4 regions of the Thauera mechernichensis genome follow, and region 1 is predicted to be linked to each of the others. Evidence: predicted binding sites of a transcription regulator. Region 1 holds the regulator's gene; each other region holds the start of a gene.
What was found. Region 1 encodes sigma-54, which starts transcription at its own class of promoters, with help from an activator protein. Its sites were predicted from a motif close to TGGCACGCTTNCTGCTNA; they were not measured.
Positions count from the first base shown of each region.

Region 2: cydP (cytochrome oxidase putative small subunit CydP) is a predicted target of sigma-54. The motif match lies at 3,269-3,286, and genes of this name have one in related genera.
Region 3: P7F68_RS12815 (PEP-CTERM sorting domain-containing protein) is a predicted target of sigma-54. The motif match lies at 2,923-2,940, and genes of this name have one in related genera.
Region 4: P7F68_RS01060 (CmpA/NrtA family ABC transporter substrate-binding protein) is a predicted target of sigma-54. The motif match lies at 3,009-3,026, and genes of this name have one in related genera.

Region 1 is NZ_JARQZE010000003.1:187,158-192,285, forward strand. It holds gene recX (recombination regulator RecX) at 1-45, shown strand, start outside; gene lptB (LPS export ABC transporter ATP-binding protein) at 32-754, shown strand; gene P7F68_RS05875 (RNA polymerase factor sigma-54) at 777-2,243, shown strand; gene hpf (ribosome hibernation-promoting factor, HPF/YfiA family) at 2,261-2,584, shown strand; gene ptsN (PTS IIA-like nitrogen regulatory protein PtsN) at 2,721-3,206, shown strand; gene hprK (HPr(Ser) kinase/phosphatase) at 3,175-4,110, shown strand; gene P7F68_RS05895 (AsmA family protein) at 4,124-5,128, shown strand, end outside.
Region 2 is NZ_JARQZE010000002.1:131,521-136,648, reverse strand. It holds gene P7F68_RS03525 (SLAC1 anion channel family protein) at 1-287, shown strand, start outside; gene P7F68_RS03520 (MBL fold metallo-hydrolase) at 354-1,214, shown strand; gene P7F68_RS03515 (SulP family inorganic anion transporter) at 1,227-2,969, shown strand; gene cydP (cytochrome oxidase putative small subunit CydP) at 3,314-3,511, shown strand; gene P7F68_RS03505 (cytochrome ubiquinol oxidase subunit I) at 3,501-5,063, shown strand; gene cydB (cytochrome d ubiquinol oxidase subunit II) at 5,080-5,128, shown strand, end outside.
Region 3 is NZ_JARQZE010000008.1:152,819-157,946, reverse strand. It holds gene P7F68_RS12835 (DUF938 domain-containing protein) at 1-544, shown strand, start outside; gene P7F68_RS12830 (bacteriohemerythrin) at 686-1,120, shown strand; gene P7F68_RS12825 (SIR2 family NAD-dependent protein deacylase) at 1,194-2,039, opposite strand; gene P7F68_RS12820 (LysE family transporter) at 2,189-2,878, shown strand; gene P7F68_RS12815 (PEP-CTERM sorting domain-containing protein) at 3,084-3,746, shown strand; gene gcvA (transcriptional regulator GcvA) at 3,815-4,714, opposite strand; gene P7F68_RS12805 (transketolase) at 4,916-5,128, shown strand, end outside.
Region 4 is NZ_JARQZE010000001.1:203,939-209,066, reverse strand. It holds gene serC (3-phosphoserine/phosphohydroxythreonine transaminase) at 1-481, shown strand, start outside; gene P7F68_RS01070 (dihydroorotate dehydrogenase) at 493-1,443, shown strand; gene P7F68_RS01065 (nitrate regulatory protein) at 1,560-2,831, shown strand; gene P7F68_RS01060 (CmpA/NrtA family ABC transporter substrate-binding protein) at 3,181-4,488, shown strand; gene ntrB (nitrate ABC transporter permease) at 4,540-5,128, shown strand, end outside.

The sequences.
Region 1 (5,128 bases):
CTGATCCGCAAGCTGCTGAAAGAACCCCGCGATGAGTCTGCTTAAGGTCTCCAGCCTGCAAAAGCGCTACAAGGCGCGCACCGTGGTCCACGACGTCGGCTTCGAGGTCGGTTCGGGCGAGGTCGTCGGCCTGCTCGGCCCCAACGGCGCCGGCAAGACCACCTGTTTCTACATGATCGTAGGCTTGGTCCGTGCCGACGGCGGCCAGATCAACCTCGACGGCACCGACCTCACCCACCTGCCGATCCACGCCCGTGCGCGTCTGGGCCTGTCCTACCTGCCGCAGGAGATGAGCGTCTTCCGCAAGCTCACCGTGGCCGAAAACATCCGTGCCGTGCTCGAGCTCCAGGGGCTCGATGCGCACCAGGTGAAGACCCGGCTCGACGAACTGCTGCTCGAGCTTGGCATCAACCACCTGCGCGACAACACCGCCGTCTCACTCTCCGGCGGCGAGCGCCGACGTTGCGAGATCGCGCGCGCACTTGCAACCGACCCGCGCCTGATCCTCCTCGACGAACCCTTCGCAGGGGTCGACCCGATCGCGGTCATCGACATCCAGAAGATCATCCGCTTCCTCAAGGAGCGCGGCATCGGCGTGCTGATCACGGACCACAACGTGCGCGAGACGCTCGGCATCTGCGATCGTGCGTACATCATCAGCGAGGGCCGGGTACTGGCAAGCGGCGAACCGGCCGAGATCATCGACAACGAAAGGGTGCGCCAGGTTTACCTGGGCGAGCATTTCCGCCTGTGAATCCGCGCGCGCGTCGACAGCGATGAAACCAAGCCTCCAGCTCAAGCTCTCCCAGCACCTTACCCTGACGCCGCAGCTGCAGCAGTCGATCAAGCTGCTGCAGCTGTCGACCATCGAGCTGAACCAGGAGATCGAGCGCTTCCTGCTCGAGAACCCGATGCTCGAGCGCAGCGACGGCGACGGTGTCGAGTTCGTACCACCGCTACCACCGGGCAGCCCCCCCGAGCACGAGGCCAGACAGCAACAGGCAAACACCCCCGAGGCGCCAGCCAGCGCTGCGGACAGCGAGGCCGGCGACCATGCCGACCATGGCAGCGCCGACGAAGGCATGGACTGGTCCAATGTCGGCAGCGGCGCATCGAGCCGCAGCGAGGACGACGACGACGTCGATTACCAGGAACTGCAGGCGGCTGGCGTCTCCCTGCGTGACCATCTCGACCAGCAGGTGTCGCTGTCGCCGCTGTCAGACCGCGACCGCGCCCTCGTGCGCTTCATCATCGAAGCCTTGGATGACGACGGCTACCTTCACCAGCCGCTCGATGAGCTCCTCGAACTGCTTCCGGACGACGCCGACGTCGATGTCGATGACCTGAACATCGCGCTGCGCCACGTACAGAACCTCGAGCCCGCAGGCATCGGCGCGCGCAGCCCCAGCGAATGCCTGTCGCTGCAGCTCCGTACCCTGCCGGCTTCGGCGACGCGCACGCTCGCGCTCGAGATCGTCGACAAGCACCTCGAGCTGCTCGCCGAGCGCAACTTCGTCAAGCTCAAGAAGCTGACCGGCTGCGACGACGAAGCCCTGCGCGCCGCCCATGCCCTGATCTGCAGCCTCGACCCCCACCCCGGCTCGCGTTACTCGAACGCCGAGACGCGCTACGTACTGCCGGATGTGGTCGTACGCAAGCTGCGCGGGCGGTGGACGGTCAGCCTGAACCAGGAGGCAATGCCGCGTCTGCGCATCAACCGCCTGTATGCCAGCCTGCTGCAGCAGAACCGCGGCCAGGGTGGCGGCCTGAGCGGACAGTTGCAGGAGGCACGCTGGCTGATCAAGAACGTGCAGCAGCGCTTCGACACCATCCTCCGGGTGTCCCAGGCCATCGTTGACCAGCAGAGGCAGTTCTTCGATCATGGGGAGGTGGCAATGCGACCACTCACCCTCCGGGAGATCGCGGACCAACTCGAGCTGCACGAGTCCACCGTGTCGCGCGTGACCACGCAGAAGTACATGGCGAGTCCGCGCGGGGTGTTCGAACTCAAGTATTTCTTCGGTAGTCACGTCGCCACCGACACCGGTGGAGCGGCCTCGTCCACGGCGATTCGCGCGCTGATTCGCCAACTGGTCGACGCCGAGGACAGCAAGAAACCGCTGTCCGACGCCAAGATTGCCGAAGTCCTTGGCCAGCAGGGTATCGTGGTCGCACGGCGCACGATCGCCAAGTATCGCGAATCCCTCAATATCCCGCCGGTCAGCCTGCGCAAATCCATCTGACAAAAACAGGAGTCAACATGAATCTCAACATCACCGGGCGCCACGTCGAAGTCACTCCGGCCATTCGCGACTACGTCACCTCCAAGCTTGATCGCGTCATCCGTCACTTCGACAACGTCACCAGTGTCGCGGTGATCCTCTCGGTCGAGAAGCTCAAGCAGAAGGCCGAGGTCACCCTGCACGTGCGCGGCAAGGACATCTTCGTCGAAAGCGATGATGCCGACCTGTACGCGGCCATCGACGCGATGACCGACAAGCTCGACCGCCAGGTGCAGAAGTACAAGCAGAAACTGGCCGACCACAACCACGAGACGATCAAGCACCAGGCCCCCGAAGCCTGACGCTTTCGTTTCAGCCCCACGTCCGGGGTATGGTTATAATGCGCCCGTTTCCAAGACGCGGCGCCAGCATGCCCCGGGACGGCCGGTCGCACCCTGCGACCGGAATGCCTGCGATATTGCGCGAACCCTCCAGCGAATGAGCCTGATATCCCAACTCCTGCCACTGTCCAATGTGGTGGTCGACCTCGACGCGAGCAGCAAGAAGCGCGTCTTCGAGCAGGCGGGCCTGCTGTTCGAAAACAATCAGGGCATCGGGCGCAGCACCGTGTTCGACAGCCTGTTCGCGAGGGAGCGCCTCGGCTCCACTGGCCTCGGCCAGGGCATTGCGATTCCGCACGGGCGCATCAAGGGTCTCAAGGAGGCGGCAGGTGCGTTCCTGCGCCTTGCGAGCCCGGTGCAGTTCGACTCGCCCGATGGCCGCCCGGTGAACATGTTGTTCGTGCTGCTGGTCCCCGAGCAAGCCAACGAGACCCACCTGCAACTGCTCTCCGAGCTGGCTCAGATGTTCAGCGACCGCGGCTTCCGCGAAGCGCTGCAAGCCGCGCCGGATGCGGACCATATCCACCAGATGTTCATGAACTGGGGCGCCGATGCGGCAGACCAGCGTCGCGCGGCTGTATGAGGCGCATCGCGACAACCTGCAGCTGAACCACATCAGCGGCAACCTCGGCGCGAGCCTCGCGGTCGCCGAGGACCGCATGTGGCCGGCCGATCTCGTCGGCCACCTCAACCTCATCCACCCCACACGGCTGCAGGTCATGGGCGCGGCGGAGCTCGAATGGGCGCGCCGCCAGTCAAACGACAAGGTTGCTCACCACCTCAACGAGATCTGCTCCGCGCACCCGCCAGCCCTGATCGTCGCCGACGGCTGCGAAGTTCCCAATATCGTGCATGGGGTTTGCGTGGCACACGACGTCGCACTGTTCAGCGCAGCCCACCCATCGGCAAGCGTGATCGACCAGTTGCGGCTCTACCTGTCGCGCGAGCTGGCGGAGAAGACCTCGCTGCACGGCGTGTTCATGGATGTGCTCGGACTGGGCGTACTGATCACCGGCGACTCGGGTGCAGGCAAATCGGAGCTCGCGCTGGAGCTCATTTCCCGCGGTCACGGCCTGGTGGCCGATGACGTCGTCGAACTGTCGCGCATCGCTCCCACCGTACTCGAGGGGCGCAGCCCCGAGATGCTGCAGGACTTCATCGAAGTGCGCGGCCTGGGCATTCTCAACATCCGCACCATCTTCGGTGAAACGGCGTGCCGCCGGAAGATGCGCCTGCGCCTGATCTGCCACCTCGAGCGCCGCCAGCCGGGCCCCGGCGATCCCAGCCGCCTGCCCTTGCAGCAAGAGGTCCAGGACATCCTGGGCGTTGCAATTGCACGCGTCGTGCTGCCGGTTGCGGCCGGCCGTAACCTGGCCGTTCTGCTCGAGGCGGCGGTGCGCTCGACCATCCTGCAATTGCGTGGCATCGATTCGACCCAGGACTTCATCGAACGCCAGACGCGGGCGATGACGCCGCCGGAAGACTGATGCAGGCGGCGCGATGAGAACGCCGATACGCTATCTGCTGATCACGATCGGCATCCTCATCGCGCTCGTCGCTGCACTTGCAGCCTGGATCGCACTGCGCTTCGACGCCAACGACCACCGCGAGCGCATCACCGCCGAGTTCATGCGCCACACCGGTCGGTCGCTGCAGATCGATGGCACGCTGAATCTCTCGTTCTATCCATGGCTGGGCATCGAGGCAAGGGATGCCGTCCTTGCCGATGCGCCAGGTTTCGGCGACGCCCCCTTTGCCCGCATTGCCAGGCTGCAGGCCCGCGCACGCCTGTTGCCGCTGCTGCGCGGCGAACTCGACATCGACCGCATCGCCATCGACGGCCTCGCCCTCAAGTTGGTGCGTGCGGCCGACGGGCGTACGAACTGGTCGACGGCGGACGCGGACACTGCGGGGAGCGCGCCAGCCGCAGCGCCCCGGGGCGACACCGCGACGACGGCCGGCGCACTCGCACTCGCGATTGGGGGCATCGACATCCAGGGGGCGAGCGTGTCGTGGACCGATCTCCGCGACAACACCCAGCTGCAACTCACCAAACTCCAGCTTCAGGCAAGCGAGATCAGGCCGGGAGCCCCCTTCCCGCTGCAATCCAGCTTCACGCTGGGCAGCAGCGGGATGAGCGCGACCATGGACATCGCAATCGACTCGCGTGTCCGCATCAGCATCCAGGACGAGGTGGTCGAGCTATCGGACCTGTCGGTGCGCTTCGGCCGTAGCGACGGCATTCGGCCCCGGGGGCAGATCGAAGCGGCGCTGCGCGCAGACGCCGACTCGATCGTGTTCGAACGGCTGCATGCCATCGTCGACGACACCCGGATCGAAGGCCGCGTTGCCGTCACCGAGCCCACGCGCCCCGCAATTCAGTTCGATCTCGACATCGACAACCTCGACCTGGACGCCTACCTGCCCGCCGGCGCACAGGTCGCGCCCGCCCCGGCGGGCGCCGCAACCGCGGCAGCGCGCAACCCCAGCGCGCTCGTCACGCTC
Region 2 (5,128 bases), on a different contig from region 1:
ACGCCTTTGCCCGCGTGCTCTACTTCACCGCGCTGTTCCTGACCCTGCTGCTGGCCAGTAACGCCGTGCGCTTCTTCCGCCTGCCCTTCTTTATCTCGGCGTGGGCCTACTCCTTCCCGCTGGCGGCGATGACGATCGCCACCTTCGAGATGAGTGCGCGCAGCGGACTGCCTTTCTACGCGGGGCTTTCCTGGCTGATGCTCGCGGTGCTCAGTGGGGTCGTAGCGCTGCTCGCATGGAAGACCTTGGCTGCGGCTCACCATGGCAAGATCTGCTTGCCGGAATAGACGTGCGACACGAGCGCATCCTGCGCGATGAGCGCATTCTCAACACTTCAACATGGAGGTTTGGCCATGCAACGTGCTGACATCCAATCCTTTTTCGATCCGGCCACCTTCACCGTAACGCATATCGCCTCTGACCCGGCTAGCCGCCGCGCGGCAATCATCGACAGCGTACTGGACTACGACCCCAAGTCCGGGCGCACATCGCGCACCTCCGCCGACAAGGCCATCGCTTACGTACGCGAGACCGGTCTGACGGTAGACTGGCTGCTCGAGACCCACGCCCACGCCGACCACCTGTCTGCCGCGCCTTACCTCAAGCAGCAGCTCGGCGGCAAGATCGGCATCGGCGCGCATATCCGCCAGGTGCAGGGCGTGTTCAAGGACATCTTCAACGCCAAGGACATGAACACCTACGGCGCCGAGTTCGACCACCTGTTCGAGGACGGCGAGCGCTTCCGCATTGGTGAGCTGGACGTCGAGGTGATGCACACCCCTGGCCATACGCCGGCCTGCCTCACCTACATCGTCGGACCGGACGCCTTCGTCGGCGACACCCTGTTCATGCCCGACTACGGCACCGCGCGCTGCGACTTCCCCGGCGGAGATGCAGCCACGCTGTTCCGCTCGATCCGCAAGGTGCTCTCGCTGCCACCCGAGACGCGGCTGCACCTGTGCCACGACTATCCGCCCGACGACCGCGCCCCGGTGTGGGAAACAACGGTCGCAGAGCAGAGGGCGAAGAACATTCACGTCCATGACGGCGTGACCGAGGCCGACTTCGTCGCCATGCGCACCGCGCGCGACCGTACGCTGGCCATGCCGACGCTGCTCCTGCCGGCGATCCAGGTCAATGTGCGTGCGGGCAAGCTACCACCGGCCGAGGACAACGGCGTGCATTACCTGAAGATACCGATCGATCTGCTTTAGGCACGCCATCCTATGCCCACGACGACGGCCGCCGCCCCCCGCACCCTGCTCGCGCGCTGGCACGACTACCGGCTCGGTGCACTCAGCGACGACCTGATCGCGGCAGTGATCGTCACCATCCTGCTGGTACCGCAGAGCCTGGCCTACGCCATGCTTGCCGGCCTGCCGCCGGTGGTCGGCGTGATGGCGAGCCTGCTGCCGATCGTCGCCTACGCCGCCTTCGGCTCCAGCAGCAGCCTCGCCGTGGGGCCGGTGGCGGTGCTGGCGATGATGACGGCGCAGGCGGTCGGCGGCGTCGCCGCCGCGCATCAGATCACGCCGCACCTGGCGGCACTGGTACTGGCGCTGGAGATGGCGGCGGTGTTTCTCATCGCCGCGCTGTTCCGCCTCGAGACGCTGGCGGCGCTGCTCGGCACGCCGGTGCTGCACGGCTTCATCACCGGTGCCGCGCTGGTGATCGCGATCGGCCAGCTCCCCGCACTGCTGGGGGTGCAGGCCGGCGGCAGCACGGTGCTCGCACTGTGGCAGTCGCTCGCGGACGCCAGTCATCCACTGCCCCATATGACCACCGCACTCATCGGCCTGCTGGCGCTGGCGATGCTGTGGGCCCTGCGCCGGCACGGCAGCCCCGTGCTGCAAGGCCTGGGTTTCAGGCCCCGGACCGCCCAGCTGCTGGCGCGTACCGCGCCCATCGTCGTGGTCGCGGCTTCGATCGCCTGGGTCGCCGGCTTCCCGCGGTTGAACGAGGGAGTCGCCCTGTCCGGCGCCGTCAGCCTTGGCGAGGGCCTGGTATTCCCGATGCCGTGGACGGCGCCGTTGCCGGTGTGGCGGGAGCTGCTTGCCCCTGCGGTACTGCTGGGACTGGTGGCGTATGTCGAGAGCCTCGCCGTCGCCGAGGCCCTCGGCGCACGCCGCGGCGAGAAGGTGTCGCCCCGGCGCGAACTCTTCGGCCTGGCGGCGGCCAACGCCGCGGCCAGCGTGTCCGGCGGCATGCCGGTTACCGGCGGCTTCGCGCGCAGCATCGTCAACTTCGACGCCGGCGCGCGCACGCGCATGGCCGGCGTATGGACCGCGCTCTTCCTTGCGCTCGCAATCGCGCTGCTGGGCGACGTGCTGCATTACCTGCCGCGCGCGGTGCTCGCGGCGACCATCGTCATTGCCGTGCTGTCGCTGGTGGATTTCGCGCCCTTCGTGCTGGCGTGGCGCTACTCGCGCACCGAGTTCGCCCTGATGCTGATGGTAGCGGTGCTGACACTGACGGTGGGCGTGGAGGAGGCTTTGCTCGCCGGTGTGGTTGGCGCCATCGGCCTGCTGCTGCAGCGCACCGCCCGCCCCCACTGGACCGAGGTCGGGCGCCTGGCCGGCACCGACGTATTCCGCAACGTCAATCGCTTCGAGGTAGAGACGCTGCCCGAGGTCCTGTCGATCCGGGTCGATGAGAGTCTGGTGTTCACCAACTCACGCTGGATCTCCGAGACGCTGTCGTCTGCCCTGGCGCGCCGCCCGAACCTGCGCCACGTGGTGCTGATGATGAGCGGGGTCAATGGCATCGACCTCACCGGCCTAGAGGTCCTGATGCAGCTAGATCGCGAACTGCGCGCCAAGGGCCTGCAGCTGCATTTCTCGGAACTGAAAGGTCCGGTGCGGGACCGCCTGGACCGGACCGGGGTGACAGCGTGGCTGTCGGGCCGCATCTTCATGACCCAGGCCGAAGCCTTCAACACCCTCGCCAGAAACTGTTGCAGCGCCCACTGACGCGGGCGCAATGCAGGCCGTGACGCAGCCACTGCGGCCTGCGTCCGCCTAGCTGGCGTCGCGCGCGTGATCGTGCGCCACTGCGGGCTTCTCCACGCCCCGCGAGCAGGCACAAGTGCTGACAGCGTTCCGTGACGCCGCGCTCTGGCGCACAACCTTCCATCGCTGCCACTTTGACACTTCCAGGGTGCACGAACTGCCACATCTGCAGACAGCAGCAGTGACAGCCCTCTCCCCTGAGCAAGGGATCTACCCGCAAGTGCCTTGATTCAACTCAAATCCAGCCCATTCGGCGACGCTGGCACGGGACTTGATAAGCAACCCCTTATCAAAGGGAGTTCCGCATGAACCTGCCAGATCAAGGCCTGCTGCGCCATCTCGTCGTCGTCGTACTGATCAAGCTCGCGCTGATCACGGCGCTGTGGTGGGCCTTCATCCGCGACGCACGCGTATCGGTCGACAGCTCGACCATGGCCGCACAGGTTTCCCGCTCAACTCCGCCATCGCATCGACCACCTCCTGGAGAAACCCATGGTCAGTGAGCAACTCGTCGACCTGTCGCGGCTGCAGTTCGCAGCCACGGCGATGTACCACTTCCTCTTCGTGCCGCTCACGCTCGGCATGGTGTGGATGCTGGTCATCATGGAAAGCGTCTATGTCATGACCGGCAAGACGATCTACAAGGACATGACCCGCTTCTGGGGCAAGCTCTTCGGCATCAACTTCGCACTGGGCGTCACCACCGGCATCACGCTGGAGTTCCAGTTCGGCACCAATTGGGCCTACTACTCGCACTACGTGGGCGACATCTTCGGCGCACCGCTGGCAATCGAGGGGCTGATGGCCTTCTTCCTCGAGTCGACCTTCATCGGCCTGTTCTTCTTCGGCTGGGACCGCCTGTCGCGCCAGCAGCACCTGCTGGTGACGATCCTGATGGCGGTGGGCACCAACCTGTCGGCGCTGTGGATCCTGATCGCCAACGGCTGGATGCAGAACCCGGTGGGTTCCGAGTTCAGTTACGAGACGATGCGCATGGAGCTCACCGACTTCTGGGCGGTGGTGTTCAACCCGGTGGCACAGGGCAAGTTCGTGCATACGGTGTCGGCGGGCTACGTGACCGGCGCCATGTTCGTGCTGTCGATCTCGGCCTGGTACCTGCTGCGCGGGCGCGACGTGGAGTTCGCCAAGCGCTCGTTCCGCATCGCGGCGGCCTTCGGCTTCGCCTCGATCTGCTCGGTGATCGTGCTCGGCGACGAATCCGGCTACGCCCTGGGCGAAGCGCAGCAGACCAAGCTCGCCGCGATGGAGGCGATGTGGGAGACCGAGCCCGCGCCGGCCAGCTTCAACGTCATCGCCGTGCCCAACGAAGCCGAGATGAAGAACGACTTCGCGATCCACATCCCCTGGGTGATGGGCCTGATCGGCACGCGCTCGCTCGACAAGGAGCTGCCCGGTCTCAACCAGATCTATGCACTGAATCGCGAGCGCGTGACGGTGGGCGTTGAGGCGGTGAAGCTGCTCGAGGCGCTGCGCAAGAACCCGCAGGACGCTGCACTGCGTGAGGCCTTCGACAAGGTCAAGGCCGACCTCGGCTTCGGCCTGTTGCTGAAGAAGTACGTGGTGTCGATGGACGACGTCACCCCCGAGCTGATCGACCGCGCCGCGCGCGACACCCTGCCCAAGGTGGCGCCGCTGTTCTGGACCTTCCGCATCATGGTGGCGTTGGGCTTCGCGATGCTGGCGCTGTTCGGCCTGGCGCTGTGGTACTCGATCAAGGGCGACTTCGCCCAGCGGCCGTGGCTGCTCAAGTGGGCGCTGTGGTTCCTGCCGATGCCGTGGCTGGCCTGCGAGATGGGCTGGTTCGTGGCCGAGTACGGCCGCCAGCCGTGGACGATCTACGGCGTGCTGCCCACCCACCTCTCGGTGTCCACGCTGACGGTGGAAAGCCTGTACGGCTCGCTCGCCGGCTTCGTCGGTTTCTACACCCTGCTGCTGATCGTCGAGATGGTTCTGATGATCAAGTTCGCCCGCCAGGGCCCCGGTAGCCTGGGTACCGGCCGCTACATGAACGAAACCCAGCACGCCCATGCCTGATCCCGGAGCGCACATCATGATCCTCGACTACCCCACCCTCAAAATCATCTGGTGGCTGCTGGTGG
Region 3 (5,128 bases), on a different contig from region 1:
CGTGCTGCAACGCGTGTTGCCGGCCGAGGGGCTGGTGCTCGAACTCGGCAGCGGCACGGGCGAGCACGCCGTGCATTTCGCCCGCCATCTGCCCGCGCTGCGCTGGCAGCCGAGCGAGGCCGATCCTGCAGCCCTGGCGTCGATCGCGGACTGGCGAGGCCACAGTGCGCTGGCCAACCTGTTGCCACCCCTGTGCTTCGACCTGGCCACCATGCCCTGGCCAGTCGACGCCGCGGACGCCGTCGTGGCGATCAACGTCCTGCATTACTCGCCCTGGGAAAGCACGCCCGCATTGTTTGCCGCGGCTGCCGCGGTCTTGCCTGCGGGCGGGGTCGTGTACTGCTATGGTCCCTATCGCCGCGGCGGCGCCCACACCGCGCCGAGCAACGCCGACTTCGACGGATGGCTGCGCAGCGTCGATCCACGCTTTGCCGTGCGCGACCTCGAGGCGGTTGAGTCCGAGGCCCTGCGCTGCGGGTTTCGGTTGGCCGAGGTGGTCGACATGCCAGCCAACAATTTCAGCCTTGTGTTTCGCCGTGGTTGAGGGGGCGGGGGCCACGAGCCGCGGGGGCGCTGCCTGTTCGCCGCTTTCGGGTTGGGCGCGAGGCTGTCATCATGCGGCCCCTGCACTCGGATCCCTGCATCCGCTGCTGCGCTCCTTCATGTGATCCAAAGGCAACGCATCATGCCCATCTTCTGGCGTCCACAAATGGCCATCGGCCACGACGAGATCGACGCCGACCATCGTTATCTGATCCTGCTGATCAACACCGTCGAGCTCGTATTGCGCTTTCCAGAGAACCGGCCGCATATCGAGATGGCGCTCGAGGAGCTCAGGCGGTATGCGGCGGGGCACTTCGAGCGCGAGGAGCGCATCCAGATCGCCTGGGGCTACATCCAGTTCGACGAGCACAGGCAGGCGCATCGCCAACTGCTGCGCGAGCTTGATGTGCTGGTCAACAGCATCGAGGTTTTGCTCGACGATCCAGCCGTCGGTCCGGAAGGACTGCGCGACCGAAGCCAGGAGCTCACCAACTTCCTGCGCCACTGGTTGGTGGACCATGTGATGAAATCCGACATGCAGCTCGTGCCGTTGTTCAAGAAATCCAAGGTGTTCTGACACGCCGCGCGGTGCGGGTCTTCGGCACTCGGATGGCGCGGTGACGCTGTGGCGGGGGGCTGGTGCGTTGCGGTCAGTCCGCCAGGAAACCCCGCGTCCGCAGCGCGGCCTCGATTCCGCGCAGGGCGGCGATCCCGCTCATCGGCAGGGATACGCCGCGGTCGGCGGCGGTCGAAGCATCGTCGGGGTTGATGCGGATGAGGGGTGTTCCCTGTTGTTCGCCGAACAGGCGTACGGATGGCACGGCCGTGCCTGCGCCGATCTCGATCACCAGCAGCCGGTCGAGTGAGCTGCGCCAGCTGGCGTAGCGAGCGTATTGGTGCTGCGTCCGGGTGTCGATCCAGTCGGCGTCGCCGAACATCAGGATGTTCGGTCGCGCAAGGCCCTTGCACCAGGGGCAGACGGGAGCCGCGTTGAGGAGCAGGCAGGCTGCCTCGTCAACCTCGGGCTCGAAGTCGTCGGCCGGCCACACCTTGCCCCGGCAGCCTGTCATGCATTGCAGGTGATGAATCGAGCCGTGGCACTCGACGATGTGCCGTGGGTCGAAACCCGCCTTCTGGAAGTGGCCGTCGACGTTGCTGGTGAAGATGCGGGCGCCAGCAGGCAGTTGGCTTGCGATCGACTTCAGGATGCCGAAGGCGGGCCCCGGTGTGGTTTGTCGGTATAGCCGCAAGCGGTGGCCGTAGAAGCCCCAGGCCAGCCGTGGGTGGGTGCGGAAGGCGGCCGGGTTTGCGATCTCGGCGAACTGCAGGCGAGCGCGGCCAAGCGCCGGGTAGGCGCGCCACAATCCGCCGCTGCCGCGAAAATCCGGTAGGCCTGAGTCGACCCCCAGCCCCGCGCCAGCGGTGATCAGCAGGCCGTCTGCCTGCGCGATCAGGTCCGCGCAGCGGGAGAACTCCTCTGTCCAGTCTGTTTCCATCGTTTTCTCCACGAGGCGCCATTGTGGGGCTTGCGGTGGGCGCCGGGGCAGGCAGGCGCATGCGCCGTGGCCTGGTTGCCGCATGGCTGTGGCGATTCATCTGCCTGTAACGCACACAGGGCCATGCATCGGCGCAGAGGCGGATTAACATGGCGGCTTGTGTGCGCTGCAACTGCCTGGATACCTTCCCGATGCTGCTCGATACCTGGATCTCCTTCCTCGTTGCCTGCTGGGTCATCAGCCTCAGCCCTGGCGCGGGCGCCGTGGCGTCAATGTCTTCCGGCCTGAACTACGGCTTCCGCCGCGGTTACTGGAATGCCCTTGGGCTGCAGCTTGCGCTGGTGCTCCAGATCGGCATTGTCGCCACTGGCTTGGGGGCGGTGCTGGCTGCGTCCGAGCTTGCCTTCTCGGTCATCAAGTGGTTCGGCGTCGCCTATCTGGTGTACCTGGGCTGGAAGCAGTGGGTGGCACCGCCCGCGGCGGTGGCGGTCGAGTCGGGCGATGCCGCTCATGGGCGGCCATGGCCGCTGGTGATGAGAGGCTTCATCGTCAATGCCAGCAATCCGAAGGCGATCGTGTTCATCCTCGCGGTGTTGCCGCAGTTCCTCGACCCGGCGCGTCCGCTGCTGGCGCAATACCTGATCCTCGCAGCCACCATGATCACGGTCGACCTGGTCGTCATGGCAGGCTATACCGGCCTCGCCGCGCGCGTGCTGCGCCTGCTGCGCGAGCCGCATCAGCAGCGTCTGCTCAACCGCAGTTTCGGCGGCCTGTTCGTGGCGGCGGCACTGCTGCTGGCGACCGTCCGGCGCGCCGGGCATGCGGCACCGGGGCCTTAACGGCTGGAGGGGTGGGTGTCGGATTTATTTACATCCCATGCCATGGTTATGGTTTCAGCTTATCCATAATTCATTTAATACAAAGGCATGTGTCGTGCAGATGCGCCGGGAATGAAATTTGCATTATGTGTCGTCGCGCCGTGCTTCACCCGAGGGGGTGGATTCGGTGTCATTCGATGCTAATTTCATGAGAGGCCTTGCACACATGAACCTCCTGCCCAGCACCGCACGGGTCGCCGTTGCGTCCGTGCTCACCACGGTCACGCTCGGGGCGATGCCCACCCTGGCGCACGCCCTCGTGCTCGAGATCGACGCGAGTCAGAGTTCGGTCACTTACAGTCCGGGGGGCTTTCCGCTCTGCGACCCGGACGGCAACTGCGGTGTCTTGCCGCCGCCGCAGACCTTCGCGCTCTCCGGCAGCTTCAAGCTCCAGCAGGAGACCGTGTTCGTGACCACATCCCTCTTTCCGCCCGACGGCTATGAGCGGCAGCAGATCCGCTTTGAGACGCCGGTGATCGAGAGTGGTGGTGCGTCTGCACTCGGGTTTGACTTCCCGACTTACTTCGCCGTGCTCTCGGGCGAGGATTTCGTGGCCAACGAGAATCCGTGCACATGGTTTCCGTCTACCGGGGGCTGCTGGTCGATGGGGGCCTTCGGCAGCTATGCCGGTACATTCAATGGTACGACCTTGTCGATGACAGGTACGGACTACGTGGGCGACTTCTTCCCCAGCAGGTTCGACTTCACCTTGGTTGCGCGGGCGGTTGGCGTTTCGACTGTGCCCGAGCCCGGCACGCTCGCATGCCTTGCGATTGGCGTGCTCGGATTGGGTGCGATGCGCAGGCGTCCGGCACCCCTGAACGTCTGATGCCTTAGCCGGCGGGGGCGCGCTCGCCCGCGCGTCTCCGCTGCAGCCCCGAAAGGCGTTGGCTGGCTTCAGCGCCGTGGGGCGTCCAATTCATCGAAGAGCCATTCCTGGAAGCTGCGGATCTTGGGCAGCTCGGCGCGCGACTTGAGCAGGTTGAAGGTGTAGCCCTGCACCTTGGGGCCAGCCAGGCCAAAGGGTGCGACGAGGCGGCCGGTTTCCAGTTCGCGTTGCACCAGCAGCAGGCTCTCCAGGCACACGCCCAAACCGTCCACTGCAGCGCTGATGGCCATGAACGAGCGGTCAAAGCGCAGGCCGCGTGAGATGTCGAGCTTGACTTTGCGGTGCTGGCGCATCCAGTCGCGCCAGCTCACCAGGCAGACCTCGCTATGGATCAGCGTGTGGAGGGCGAGGTCCTCGGGGCTGCGGATGGGGTGTTCGCCCTCGAGCAGCGCGGGCGCACACAGCGGCACGATGGTCTCGGCGGGGAAGCTCAGCACCATGGTGCCTGCCGGCTGCAGGCGGCGCATGCCGTAGCGGATGTCGATGTCGACCGCTCCCGAGACGAGGTCGACCGCGTCGGTCGATGCGTTGAGCCGCACGTCGACGTCCGGGTTCAGCGAGCTGAAGCGAGCCAGCCGCGGCATCAGCCACTGGGTGGCAAAGCTGGGGGTGGAGTGCACCGTCAGGATGTCGATCTTTTCCGTCCGTCCCAGTTCGCGAGTTGCCAACTCAATGCGCGAGAAAGCTGCCGACACCTCTTCGGCATAGCGCCGCCCGGCGTCCGTTAGCACCACCGCCCGATGTACGCGATGAAAGAGCTGAACGCCGAACTGCTCTTCCAGCTGCTTGACCTGATGGCTTATTGCAGACGGCGTGACGAAGAGTTCGTCTGCTGCAAGCGCGAAGGAGGACAGCCGCGCGGCGGCCTCGAATGCCTGAATGGCCTTGAGGGAAATTCGATTGTGCATCGCGGCATTCACATGAGATCAATTCATCTATAGGCCCATAAATATTCGTTTGAGGCCGATAAATCAAGCGAATAAGCTTTCCCTCACTCGCTGGACGCCCTTCATTGGCTGCCGGCAGGGCCGGGGCGATGGGTCTCTGGCCGAGCGAAACGAATCTGCCTGGCGCCCCTGCGTTGCCGGGTTCAAGTCAAGGAGAACTGCGTGCAAACAAGTCTTACCGAGGACTACGCCCGGGTCGCCGAAAGCGCCTACCGCATCCGCCGCTTTGCGTTGCGGATGGGCGAGGTGCAGGGCCAGGGCTATGTCGGCCAGGCGCTGGGTTACGCCGACGTGCTGGCGACGGCCTACTGCCATGCGATGAACTTCCGTGCCGACGACCCGGAGTGGGAGGGCCGTGATCGCTTCCTGCTGTCG
Region 4 (5,128 bases), on a different contig from region 1:
CCTGCTCGGACATGCCCGAGCAGGTACGCCGCGGGTCATGGACTACGGCGCCCAGGCCGAGGCGGAGTCCCGCCTGTGTACGCCGCCGGTGCTGCCGGTCTTCGTCGCCCACCGCATGTTGCACTGGATCGAGGCGGCCGGCGGCGTGGCGGCCATGGCGGTCCGGCTCGCGCACCGCCATGCCTTGGTGACCGCGGCCATGGCCGCCGGTGAGGATGTCGGTCTCTATCGCTGGAGCGCGCCCAGCGCCTGGCGCTCGCAGGTCAATCCCTGCTTCCAGCTGCCCGACGAGGAGACCGCCCGGCGCTTCTTCGCGGCTGCGGACGCGACGGATTTGCACGACCTGGGTGGCCATCCCGAACGCGGCGGTGTACGCCTGAGCCTCTATAACGGACTCGCCGACGACGCGGTGGCGGCGCTCGCAGGCCTGCTGAGCGGCTTCGCCTGCAGCGAGGCTGGCCGGTGCCACCAGGCACCTTGAGTGACGCGTGGATGACGCTTCCGGCCCTGAGTCCACGCGCTTTGCGCACACGCTGGTCGCTACTGCGGCTGGCGCGTCATGGGGTTGAGTCGGCCGAGTTGGTTGCGCGCGCCGACGGCGTCGTGCATGGCCGAGGCATGACTGCGTCCGTGGTCGAGGTGATGGGGTTGCGGTTCGGTTCGCCGCTGCTGCTCGCGGCCGGCTTCGACCGCCATGGCGTGCTGCTGGAGAATGCGTCGCGACTCGGTCTGGGCGCCGTCGAAACGGGGAGCCTGCGGACATCGTCAGCCTGTCCGTCGCCCCGTGTGCGGGTGGCTGCGGCGCGCCGGCATGTGGCAGCAGGCGGCGGCCGGATGGGTGTCTGCCTGCATGGTCTGAGTCTGCTCGTACCGCGTCTTGAAGGGAGGGGCGACACCAGGCGCGGAGGGTGCGCGCTGGAACGGCTGCAAGCCCTTTTTGCAGCCTGCCATGCCACGGCCGACTATGTCGTGCTGAACCCGGGGCGCAGTGGCGCCACCCCAGCCCAGTGCGTCGAGTTGCTGGCTGCACTGGCCGAGGTGCGCGACCGCCTGGCGCGTCCCATCCGCCTCGCCCTCGTGGCCAAGCTGCCTGCGCCCTGGCTGGCTGCTGCGGGGGGCGTGCGCTGGGCACACCAATTGATCGACGCGGGTGCGGATGGCCTTCTGCTGTCGGCTGAAGGGGATTCGATGCCAGCGGCGCTTCGCATCGCCAGGGTCGCTGCGGAAGTGGGCGAGCGCACGGCCCTGATCAGCGTGGGGGGTATCGGCTCTGTGCGCGAGGCGGCTGCGCGTCTGGCTGCGGGAGCCGACCTGGTGCAGGTGCATCGCGCCCTGATCGCTGCGCCGCGACGTGCGCTGTCCCTGAGCCTGGGCATCGCCGGGCTGGGTGTGCGGCGGGGGCGTTGGCAGGGCGCCTGTACGGGGTCTTGCGCGCAAGGCTGAGGTCGGCGGCGGCTGTCGCGTGCGGGTATGGCCGGGCGTGACGCGTGCATTGCACGGTTGTTGCTTGTAGTCTCTCCGCCTTCTGGCCTGCCAACAGCCCTTTGCTGGAACCGCTCATGAACTCGACGCTTGCCTTCCTCGCCGCTGCCCGACAGTGCGAGATCCACGACCTCGAACACCTTGCCCGCAGTTGCGACCTCGTCCAGGCCGTGAGCGAACTCGTGCATCGGCTGCAGGGCGAGCGTGGCGCTTCCAACCTGTTCCTGGCTTCCGGTGGCGAGGTGTTCGTCTCCCAGCGCGAAGCCTGCGTTGCCCTCAGCGCCCAAGCAGAGGCCGCACTGCGCAGCTGGCTCGCTCAGGTCGAGGGCGGACAGGATGCGCCCATCGTGGCAGTGCCCGGTGGTGCAAGGCTGTTCACGCGGATTGCGGTGGCGCTGCATGCGCTCGACGGCTTGGCCGAACTGCGTGCAGAGGTCGCTGCCCGGCGCTGCAAGGCCGCAGATGCCACGCTGCGTTTCAACCGCATGGTTGCAGCCTTGCTGGCGCTCGTGTTCGAGGCGGCCGATGTCGCGGCCGATCCGGCAGTGTCACGCTTGCTGGTGGCGCTGTTCAACCTCATGCAAGGCAAGGAGCATGCAGGTCAGGAGCGTGCGGCCGGCGCCGCGGCGTTCGCGGCGGGTGCGGCGGCTGCGAGCACGGCGGCCGCTGGCGGCCAGGACCTGCTCCACCTGATCGATGCCCAGGAGGCCTGCCTCGAGCGCTTCGAGGCCTTCTGTCCGACTGAACTGCTCGGCACCTGGGCTCAGGCCAAGGCCGCGATGCCGATGGGCGAACTCGAACGCATGCGGCGCAGGTTGCTGGCTGCCGCCCAGGGCGCGATGCTCGATCCCGCGCAGGCACAGGCCTGGTTCGCCTGCTGCTCGCAGCGCCTGGAGCTGATTCGTGACACCGAGGCGGCGCTTGCGCAGGGCTTGCGCGCCGCCTGCCTGCAGCGCATCGCCGCCTTGCAGGCCGATCCGGACGATCCGCAAAGCCTGTTGCGCGCACTCGCAGCACAGCCCGAGCCGGTGTCGCCGAGCGGTGTGCTGCCCACGGAGGATGGGGTGGAGGCCCTCGGGCCGCGCCTGCGGCGTTCGATTGTAGATGCCTTGCATGCGCAGGCGCAGCGTCTGCAAGCGATGAACGACGAGCTGGCTGCGGTACGCACTGCGCTCGACGAGCGCAAGCTCATCGAGCGCGCCAAGGGGGAGCTGATGCGGCACCAGGGCCTGGCCGAGGATGAGGCCTATCGCCTGCTGCGCCGGACCGCGATGAACCAGGGGCGGCGTCTGGTGGATGTGGCCCAGGCCGTGCTGGCGATGTCCGACCTGCTTCCGCCGCGTAGCTGAACCTGCGTGTTGCGTAAGGCGTCCGGCCTGCGGGGGTACTCGTGGTGCGCAACGCACTGCGGCTGTGCGCCATGTCCATCTGTTGCACTGCAGCAGTGCGTGGATGTATGACTCGGCACTCCATTAGTCTTGCTTCAAGTCCATGATTTAAAAAAGATAGGGGCCTTATTCCAGAGCTGGCACGAGTCCTGCAATAGCTTGATCGAGGCGAAACCAAAGGCGGTTCGAGACTCAAGGCGCAGCCCGGCGGCTGTCGCATCCCGGACAAAGGCGTCCATCCATTGCCAATACCAATTGGGCAGGGATGGGCGCCTTGTTGCTTTCAGTGGTTCATAGTCAGGAGTCGATCATGGGCAGCAAGACAATCAAGCAGGCAGCGGTCAGTCGTCGTCACTTCATCCGCGGTGCCATGGCGCTCGGCGGCGCAGCGATGATGGGCGGACTGTGGACAGGTACGGCGCGGGCTGCGGGGGGCGCGCTCGAGACAAAGAAGGCCAAGCTCGGCTTCATCGCGCTCACCGACGCCGCGCCGCTCTTCGTCGCCGACGAGAAGGGCTTCTTCGCCAAGCACGGCATGACCGAGGTCGAGGTGCTCAAGCAGTCGTCCTGGGGCACCACGCGCGACAACCTGGTGCTGGGCTCGCAGCGCAACGGCATCGACGGCGCCCACATCCTCACCCCCATGCCCTACCTGATCAGCAGCGGGGCGATGACGGCCAACAACGTGCAGGTGCCGATGTACATCCTTGCCCGCCTGAACCTGGCCGGGCAGTGCATCTCGGTGGGCAACGAGTACAAGGATCTCAAGGTCGGCACCGACACCACCGTGTTCAAGGACGCGCTCGCCGCCAAGCGCGCCAGCGGCAAGGCGGTCAATGCGGCGATGACCTTCCCCGGCGGCACCCACGACATGTGGATCCGCTACTGGCTGGCCGCCGGCGGCATCGACCCCACGCGCGACATCTCGACCATCGTCGTGCCGCCGGCGCAGATGGTGGCCAACATGAAGGTCGGCAGCATGGACACCTTCTGCGTGTGCGAGCCGTGGAACCGCCAGCTCATCAACCAGGGCATCGGCTACACCGCCAACACCACCGGCGAGTTGTGGCACAACCACCCCGAGAAGGCCTTCGCCATGCGCGCCGATTATGTCGACGCACATCCGAACTCGACCAAGGCGCTGATCAAGGCGGTGATGGAGGCGCAGATGTTCTGCGAAGACCCGGCCAACCGTGAGGAAGTGGCGCGCATCTGTGCCAAGCGGCGCTGGATCAACGCCCCCTTCGAGGACATCGTCGACCGCATGCGCGGCGACTTCGATTACGGCACCGGTCGCGTGGTCGAGAACAGCCCGCAGCAGATGCGTTACTGGAAGGACCAGGCCTCCTACCCCTTCCAGAGCCACGACCTGTGGTTCCTCACCGAGAACATCCGCTGGGGCTACCTGCCGCGCGACTTCGACATGAAGGCCTGGGTGGGCAAGGTGAACCGCGAGGACCTGTGGCGCCAGGCCGCGCAGGAGCTGGGCGTGGCGGCGAGCGACATTCCGGCATCGACCTCGCGCGGGCTGGAAACCTTCTTCGACGGCAAGGTGTTCGACCCCGAGAACCCGATGGCCTACCTCGACAGCCTCGCCATCAAGACCGTGCGCAGCTGAGACCGAACCGACCGGGCCTGGACACAGGCCTGACATCCACAGGAGCCCGTCATGGACAACACCCATTCCATCGCCGCCCCGGCGCAGGCCAGCGCGCCGCCCTCCATGCTGCGCGTGCGCGCCGGTGCGGCCTACAGCCACTTCATGAACCACGTCCTGCCACCGCTGGTCGTCATCGGCCTGCTGTGCGCGGTGTGGGAGCTGCTGTGCTCGCGTCCCGGCGCGGCGCTGCCTGCACCCAGCCAGGTGGTCAACGAGACCTGGGAACTCATCACCCAGCCCTTTTTCGACAACGGCGGCAATGATGTCGGCCTGGCCTGGCAGATCCTCGCCAGCCTCGAGCGCGTGGCCTATGGCTACCTGCTGGCGGTGGTGGCCGGGGTGAGTCTTGGCGTGCTGGTGGGGCAATCGACCTGGGCGCTGCGCGGGCTCGATCCGCTGTTCCAGGTGCTGCGCACGGTGCCGCCGCTGGCCTGGCTGCCGATCTCGCTGGCCGGCTTCCAGGACAGCAACCCGTCGGCCATCTTCGTGATCTTCATCACCGCGATCTGGCCGATCATCATCAACACCTCGGTGGGCATCAGGAACATCCCCGAGGACTACCGCAACGTCGCCCGCGTCATCCGCCTCAATGGCGTCG